2 regions of the Kitasatospora sp. NPDC101155 genome follow, and region 2 is predicted to be linked to the other one. Evidence: riboswitches for the same ligand, from Rfam matches in the RefSeq annotation. Region 2 holds a riboswitch; the other holds the start of a gene.

Region 1 (4,200 bases), 360 kb from region 2:
GGGCCAGACCTGCAGCGCCTGGACCCGGCTGCTGGTCCACCAGGACCAGTACGAGGAGGCGGTCGCGATCGCGGCCAAGGCCGCCGAGAAGTACGTCCCGGGCGACCCGACCGACCCGCAGACCCGGATCGGCCCGCTGGTCAACGCCAAGCAGCTGGACCGGGTGCGCGGCTACCTGGACAACGCGGTGGCCGAGGGCGCCCGGCTGGTGGTCGGCGGCCCGGAGCCGCTGCCCGAGCTGCCGGCCGGCTTCTACGTCCGTCCCACCGTGCTCGCCGACGTCACCCCGGAGATGACGGTGGCCCAAGAGGAGATCTTCGGCCCGGTGCTGTCGATCCTCCCCTATCGGGACGAGGAGCACGCCGCCGAGATCGCCAACGGCACGGTCTACGGCCTGGCGGGCGGCGTCTGGGCCGCGGACACCGACACCGCCGCCGGCTTCGCCCGCCGACTCGACACCGGCCAGGTCGACTTGAACGGCGGCCGGTTCAACCCGATGGCGCCGTTCGGCGGTTACAAGAGCTCCGGCCTCGGCCGTGAACTGGGCCGGCACGGTCTGGAGGAGTTCCTGCAGTACAAGTCGCTGCAGTACTGACCAGGTTGGACCGGAACCACATCGACCGGGTGGGCCCGGGACCGCACCGAGCGGCCTGGGCCGGGGCTGCCGAACGGGATTCGGCAGCCCCGGACCGGGTCAGACCAGGTCGACGCCCGGGTAGAGCGGGAACGGCGCGAGCAGGTCGGCGGCGCGCTTGGCGACGCCGTCGCGCAGGGACTCGTCGAGGACGTAATTCGCCTTGGACGGGCTGCCGTTGGCCCCGGCGACGGGGGCGGTGGCGCGCAGCACGGTGTCGATCAGGGCGGCGATCTCGTCCATCTCGGCGACGCCCAGGCCGCGGGTGGTCAGGGCCGGGGTGCCCAGGCGCACGCCCGAGGTGTACCAGGCGCCGTTCGGGTCCAGCGGCACGGAGTTGCGGTTGGTGACGATGCCCGACTCCAGCAGCGCCGCCTCGGCCTGGCGGCCCGTCAGGCCGTAGCCGGAGACGTCGGCGAGCACCAGGTGGTTGTCGGTGCCGCCGGTGACCAGCTTGCCGCCGCGGCGCAGCAGGCCCTCGGCGAGTGCCTGGGCGTTGTCGACCACCGCGCGGGCGTAGGCCCGGAACTCGGGGCGGCGGGCCTCGGCGAGGGCGACGGCCTTGGCGGCCATGACGTGCGAGAGCGGGCCGCCGAGCACCAACGGGCAGCCGCGGTCGACGTGTTCGGCCAGCTCGGCGGTGCTGAGCACCATGCCGCCGCGCGGGCCACGCAGGGACTTGTGGGTGGTCGTGGTGACGATGTGGGCGTGCGGCACCGGGTCGTGGTCGCCGGTGAGCACCTTGCCCGCGACCAGGCCGGCGAAGTGCGCCATGTCGACCATCAGGGTCGCACCGACCTCGTCCGCGATCTCGCGCATCTTGCGGAAGTTCACCAGCCGCGGGTAGGCCGAGTAGCCGGCCACCAGGATCAGCGGGCGGAACTCGCGGGCGGTCTCGCGCAGCGCATCGTAGTCGATCAGGCCGGTGGCCGGGTCGGTGCCGTAGCTGCGCTGCTCGAACATCTTGCCCGAGATGTTGGGCCGGAAGCCGTGGGTGAGGTGGCCGCCGGTGTCCAGGGACATGCCGAGCATGCGCTGGTTGCCGAGCTCCTGGCGCAGCTCGGCCCAGTCCTGCTCGGTGAGGTCGTTGACGTTGCGCACCTTGGCCCGCTCCAGGGCCGGGCTCTCGACCCGCTGGGAGAGGACGGCCCAGAAGGCGGTGAGGTTGGCGTCGATGCCGGAGTGCGGCTGGACGTAGGCGTGTTCGGCGCCGAACAGCTCGCGGGCGTGCTCGGCGGCGATGGCCTCGACGGTGTCGACGTTGCGGCAGCCGGCGTAGAAGCGGCGGCCGACGGTGCCCTCGGCGTACTTGTCGCTGAGCCAGTTGCCCATGGCGAGCAGGACGGCCGGGGAGGCGTAGTTCTCACTGGCGATCAGCTTGAGCGAGGCGCGCTGATCCGCCAGCTCCTGGCCGATGGCGGCGGCGATCCGCGGTTCGACGCCGGCCACGACGTCCAGGGCGCTGCGGAAGGCGGTGTCGGCCGCGGGGGCGGCGGCGGTGTGGGGCGTCTGCTCGGGCTGGGCCATGGCGGTCTCCTGGCGGGGATGCGGGCGGCCCAGGCGCTCGGCAACTCGACGTGCGGCTCCACGTCGACGTGAGGATTCACGGGACCGCTTCCCGATGGTCGATTCCATCCCTACGCGCCAGTCGCGGTCCAGCGGGATCGTATCAACATCACGGAGGCGGCGGCGGAGGTCTCAGAATGCGGAACGGCCGGTCCATCTCGGGCCGCACATGTCCGCTCTTCTGCTCGTTCTTCTGCAACGCCCGTGCTGCGACGAAATGAAGCCGCCGCAATTCCCGAAACAGTCCGGAAGAATTCCTCCTGTGCGGCGCCAGGGGCGCAGCCGGAACGGGCCTGCGCGAGGGGTTGGCACGATCAGGGGTGGGACGGCCATGATCGAAACGTGTCAGGTTCGACCAGAGAGGACTAGCGCTATGTCCGACATCAATCACCCGGCAGTCGATGAGGAGCTCGTCGCGGCGGCCCAGGCGGTGGCCGAGCGGTACACGCGGGGCGACAACCACAGCGTCGCGGCGGCCGGGCGCAATGCCGACGGGCGGATCGTCACGGCCGTGAACGTCTACCACTTCACCGGCGGCCCGTGTGCGGAGCTGGTGCTCATCGGGGCGGCGGCCGGGCAGGGGGCGTACGACCTGACCACGGTGGTGGCGGTCGGCGACCAGGGGCGCGGGGTCGTGCCGCCGTGCGGGCGCTGCCGTCAGGTGCTGCTGGACTACTTCCCCAAGGCGGGGGTCATCGTCGAACGGGACGGGCGACTGCACACCCTGCCGGTGCTGGAGCTGCTGCCGGAGGCGTACATCTGGGCCGACCACCAGGACGACTGAGCCGGAGTGACTGAGCCGGAGTGACTGGGCCGAGGTGGCTGGGCCGAGGTGGCCGGGCCGAGGTGGCCGGGCCGAGGTGGCCGGGCCGAGGTGGCTGGGCCGGTGGCTGAGCCGGGGTAACTAGTACTGTGACCGCACAGGTCCACCGGGTTGGCGGTCGTGGCGGTTGGATGTGCGGCGACGTCCGATCCGATCGCTGGAGGCCCGGTGGCCGAGCCTGTCCGTGTACGCAGACTGACCGGCCAGGAGGGGCAGAAGCTTCAGCAGACCGTGCGCCGGGGCAGCACGAGTTCGGTGCGCTACCGGCGCGCGATGATGCTGCTCGCCTCGGCGGGCGGGAACCGTGCGCCGGTGATCGCCCAGCTGGTTCAGGCCGACGAGGACACCGTGCGCGATGTGATCCACCGCTTCAACGAGATCGGCCTGGCCTGCCTGGGCCCTCAGTGAGCGGGAGGCCGTCCCCGCCTACTCAGCCCTGAGGACGAGGACTTCGTCATCCGGACGGCCACCACCCGCCCCACCAGGCTCGGCCAACCCTTCACCGCTGGTCGATCCGCAAACTCGCCGCCTACCTGCGGAAAGTGCACGGGCGTGTCATCCGCATCAGCCGTGAAGCCTTACGGTGCCTGCTCCGGCGCCGCGGCATCACCTTCCAGCGCACCAAGACCTGGAGGGAGTCACCCGACCCTGATCGCGACGCCAAGCTCGACCGGATCGAGCGCGTTCTGGAACGCTTCCCGGACCGGGTCTTCGCCTTCGACGAGTTCGGGCCCCTGGAGATCCGGCCCACCGCGGGCTCCTGCTGGGCGAAGAAGAACAAGGTCGAGCTGTGCTTCACCCCGACCTACGCTTCCTGGGCCAATCCGATCGAGGCCCACTTCGGCCCGCTGCGGCAGTTCACACTCGCCAACTCCCACCACCGCAGCCACCCCGCGCAAACCCAGGCACTGGACCGCTACCTGCGCTGGCGCAACACCAACGCCCGCCACCCCGACGTACTCACCGCCCAACTCAAGGAACGCGCCCGCGTCCGCAGCGAAAAGGGCATCCGCTGGGGCGGACACCCCCTCAACACCGCGGCCTGACCAACCGCGAACAGCAGCCCCCGAACGCCGACGGGGGCAAGCTCAGGAGAAGGACAGCGACAGAAGGATGACTCAGGAGGCGAACGCCTCGATCTCCCCCGCAAAGACGATGATCTGGTCGATGAGGCTCC
Region 2 (4,200 bases):
TGCCCGTGGGCGCGGCAGTGAGAAGGGCGGCGCTTCGGGCGGCCAGGACGGTGGTCAGCCAGGCAGCCGGGGTGCGGTCCTGGAACAGGGTGTGGACGCGGCGAGAACGGTATCCATGGTTCGGGCGGCCCCCTTCCCGGTCGCGCGCCCTCGGAAAGGGCGAGCCACTTCGTCTTCTGAGCCGGCAGAACGGCCGCGGAGTGGGAGGTCGGCGGATCCGACTTGCCACTCCGCGACTTCCTGGGCGTTGGCCGGGCTCGATCGCCTAGCCTGCCTGGTGGACCAACGACGATGAGGGGACTGGCCGGTGGCGACCTACGTACTGATCCATGGCGGGGCTGCTGATTCCTGGTGCTGGGGGCCGCTGGCCGCCGAGTTGCGCGACCGGGGCCACGAGGTGGTCGCGCCCGACCTGCCGTGCGACGACGAGTCGGCCGGGCTCGCGGAGTACGCGGACGCGGTGGTCGAGGCGATCGGCGATCGCGGTGAACTCGTCGTTGTCGCGCACTCGTTCGGCGGATTCACCGGTCCCCTGGTGTGCGACCGGGTGCCGGTGGACCTGCTGGTGATGCTCCAGGCCCAGGTGCCGGCCCCGGGCGAGTCGCCGGGTGAGTGGTGGGACAACACGGGGTACGGGCCGGCGCGGCGGGAAGCCGACCTGCGCAGGGGCATCGCGGAGGGCACCGAGGAGGACCCCCGCTCCTTCTTCCTGCACGACACTCCGGCCGCCCTGGCCGCCGAGCTGCTGGCGGAGCATCAGCGGGGTCAGGCGGCGACGCCGTTCGGGAAGTCGTGGCCGCTGGACGCGTGGCCGAAGGTGCCCACCAGGTTCCTGGTGGCGTCCGACGACCGCTTCTTCCCCGCGGAGTTCATGCGGAGAGTGGTCGTCGAACGGCTCGGCTTCCAGCCGGATGAGATGCCCGGCGATCACCTCCCGATGCTCGGACACCCGAAGGAGCTGGCCGAGCGCCTGGAGGCGTACCGCGCCGAGCTGTGAGCGGCCCGGCGATTGCTCGGGGGAGTGGGAAGTCGGCCCGTCCGACTTCCCACTCCCCAACGGGGCCACGAGATCGCTTCAAGGGAGCGGCAGTTGACGTCCAAGGGCTGCAGCGATGTCTCGAAGCGCCCTACGCCTCCTGGACGCACGTCGCGGACGGGGCCGTCCGGAGGGTGGTCGGCGACTACCTCGCCGAAGGATTCTGGCGCTCCGACAACCCCCAGGCCGTCCGCCGGGCCGGCAACCACCACCGGACGCTGTCCACGTACCTGAGCACACTCCTTCGGCGCGGCTTCGTTCCGGAAGCCGTCACCGAACCGGCGCCGACCGCCCAAGTGGCGGCCCAGCAACCACAGAGGGCCGGGCTGCCACCGTTCCTCGTCATCCGTGCTCGTGCGGTCTGACTGCGCAGCGCACGTGCAGTACACAACCGAGTCGGCAGCCGAGACCGACCAGGCGGGCCGTCGCCCGGTCGTCCGCAACGGTCAGGACCGGGCGAGCTGACGTGCCGCTGCGTCGACCGTCTGCGCAAGGAGGACGGCGATGGTCATGGGACCGACACCACCAGGAACCGGAGTGATCAGGCTCGCCCTACGCCGGGCCGTCTCGAAGTCAACATCCCCGACGTTGCCCGGGTTGTAGCCCGCGTCGATCACCACGGCACCGGGCTTGATGTCCGCCCCGTTGATGAAGCGCGGCCGGCCAACCGCGGCGACCAGGACGTCGGCCTCGCGCACGACCAAGGGCAGATCGACGGTGCGGGAATGGCAGTAAGTCACCGTGGCGTCCCGGCCGAGCAGGAGCATCCCGACGGGCTTTCCCAGGATAGGGCTACGTCCCACCACGACGGCGTGCTTGCCCGTGAGGTCGACGCCGTACTCGTCCAGAAGGCGCATGATCCCGCCGGGCGTGCAGGAGACGAAGCCGGGCAGGCCGAACCCCATCGCCGCGAAGGAGTGCATGGTGACCCCGTCGACGTCCTTGTCCGGGGCAATCGCCTCGAACGCGGCGCGCTCGTCGATGTGCGCCCCCACCGGGTGCTGGAGCAGGATGCCGTGCACGTCCGGATCCTCGGACAGCGCGGTGACGGCCTCCACCAGGCCGCTGGTGCTCACTGAGGCGGGCAGGGCCACGTGCCGCGAGTGGATGCCGGCTTTCGCACACCGGGCCTGCTTCATCCGGACGTACGTGACCGAAGCCGGATCCTCTCCCACCAGCACGGTCGCGAGACACGGGGAGGCCCCGGTGTGCTCGCGGATCTCCTCTGCGGCTGCCGCGCTGGTCTCGGTGATGCGGCGGGCAAGATCCGTACCATCCATCAACCGCGCCTGCTTCTGCGTCTCCAGCACGTTCCACTCCTGAGCTCCGAGGTGAGGTGCCCAGGCGCACGGCATTGACGAAACGTCAGGCCGCTCCCCGGTGGTACTCCACCTCAGCGCCAGTCACGGCCCGAGCCCACAGTACCCGCCAAACCCGGGCGGTTGGTCCCGTCCGCAAGTCCTGACAACTGCTCGGGTGGGGTTCGGCCGGCGGACATGGCTGAGGAGTGGGAAGTCGGTGGGGCCGACTTCCCACTCCTGGTTGTTTCAGGGGGTGGCGGTTGGGCTTGAAGTGGGGTGTGGGGGAGGGTCGTTGGACGTGAGGGGGTAGGCCCAGGCGAGGAGGAGGGCGAGGAAGAGCGCGAAGGGGAGGAGGGTGCAGAGGGTCGCGCTGCCCGGGCTATGGCGGGGTTCAGGTGGCATCGGGGGCGGTGGCCAGGTCGAGCTCGACCCAGACGGTCTTGGAGTTGGGGTGACGGGGGATGGTGCCCCAGCGGTCGCAGAGGGCGTCGATGAGGGTGAGGCCGCGCCCGGACTGGGCGTTGGGGACGTGGACGGTCGGGAGGACGGGGAGTCGGTCGCCGCGCGGGTCGCTGATTTCGATGCGGAGGGTGGTGCCCCGGCGCGCGGTGGTGGTGAGGGCGAGGTGAAGTTCGAAGCCGCGCCCCGGAACGCGTCCGTGCGTGATCGCGTTCGCAGCGAGCTCGGCGACGATGAGCAGGGCGGAGTGGAACGGCTCGGTGTGCGTGGAGTTCAGTCCCGAGGTGGTGAGTTGACGTCTAGCGATGCGCCGGCAGATCGCGGCGCCCTTGGGCGTGCCGGCGAGGGTGATGGTGCGGCGGCGGGGGTTGTCGAGGGGGATTTCGGTCGTCATGGGAGAAAGCGTGGCGGGGCGGACGTACGCTGACCATGGATCTGGCGAGCACAGAGAGTGCTTGTGTGGGTGCGGACAGCTTTTGTTCCAAGCTGAATCACAGTGGGGTGGTCGCGATGGGTGCGGCGCGTAAGAGCGAGTCGGGCGAGGAAATCCGGACGGAGCTGCCTGAGGACCTGGGGGAGGTCTCGGACTTCTTCCGGGCGATCGGCAAGCAGATCAAGCTCCTACGGGAACGGGCCGGACTGACACAGAAAGAGCTCGGCGAGCTTGTCGGCTACGGCGAGCGGTTGATCAGCTCGGTCGAGCGCGGGGTCCGCACCCCGCAGCCGGAGTTGCTGGTTGCGCTGGACAAGCTGTTGAACGCTGGCGGCCTGTTGGCGATCGCCGCAGACGACGTGAGACGGGCGCGAGCCAAGGCGCGGCTGCGGCACCCGGCCTGGTTCCGGGACTACGTGCTCCTGGAAGTCGACTCGATCGAGAGCCATAACTTCGCCACGCTCGGAATCCCCGGGCTGCTCCAGACCGAGGAGCACGCTCGTGCGATCTTCGCGATGAGGCAGCCGCCGTTGTCGGAGGAAGTGATCGAGATGCGGGTCGCGGCGCGAATGGCGCGGCAGGAGGTGCTGACTCGTTGGCCTCGCGGGATGTTCAGCTGGGTGATCTGCGAGAGCGTGCTGCGCAGGCCGCTCGGAGGGTGGGACGTGCACGAGGCTCAGCTGCGTCATCTCTTGGAGGTCGGGCGGATGCGCGGAATGGTCATCCAGGTGCTGCCGCTGGACAGAACCGAGCACGCCGGAATGGGCGGACCGTTCATCCTGATCACGCCCAAAGGTCGGCCCCAGCAGGGCTACATCGAGGTGCAGACGAGCAGTAGGCTGATCACCGATCCGGACGAGGTCCAGATTATGAACGCGCGCTACAGCATCCTCAGGGCCCAGGCTTACAGCCCAGAGGAGTCCCTGGCCTTGATCGAGAAGATCTTGGGAGAACGATGAGCACTGAGCTGG

The links. A riboswitch is a leader RNA that binds a small molecule or an ion and turns the genes downstream of it on or off. The one in region 2 is predicted to bind ZMP and ZTP.
Positions count from the first base shown of each region.
Region 1: it holds a riboswitch for ZMP and ZTP, as region 2 does, so the genes downstream of both, ACIRYZ_RS02925 (glycine hydroxymethyltransferase) here and ACIRYZ_RS04545 (bifunctional 5,10-methylenetetrahydrofolate dehydrogenase/5,10-methenyltetrahydrofolate cyclohydrolase) in region 2, are expected to answer to the same signal.

Region 1 is NZ_JBIWPN010000002.1:80,943-85,142, forward strand. It holds gene ACIRYZ_RS02920 (aldehyde dehydrogenase family protein) at 1-595, shown strand, start outside; gene ACIRYZ_RS02925 (glycine hydroxymethyltransferase) at 695-2,161, opposite strand; ZMP/ZTP riboswitch at 2,182-2,296, opposite strand; gene ACIRYZ_RS02930 (cytidine deaminase family protein) at 2,574-2,984, shown strand; partial or broken gene ACIRYZ_RS02935 (helix-turn-helix domain-containing protein) at 3,192-4,069, shown strand; gene ACIRYZ_RS02940 (nuclear transport factor 2 family protein) at 4,142-4,200, opposite strand, start outside.
Region 2 is NZ_JBIWPN010000002.1:443,634-447,833, reverse strand. It holds gene ACIRYZ_RS04555 (alpha/beta fold hydrolase) at 308-997, shown strand; gene ACIRYZ_RS04550 (hypothetical protein) at 1,171-1,401, shown strand; gene ACIRYZ_RS04545 (bifunctional 5,10-methylenetetrahydrofolate dehydrogenase/5,10-methenyltetrahydrofolate cyclohydrolase) at 1,483-2,316, opposite strand; ZMP/ZTP riboswitch at 2,368-2,453, opposite strand; gene ACIRYZ_RS04540 (ATP-binding protein) at 2,729-3,190, opposite strand; gene ACIRYZ_RS04535 (Scr1 family TA system antitoxin-like transcriptional regulator) at 3,307-4,188, shown strand; gene ACIRYZ_RS04530 (DUF397 domain-containing protein) at 4,185-4,200, shown strand, end outside.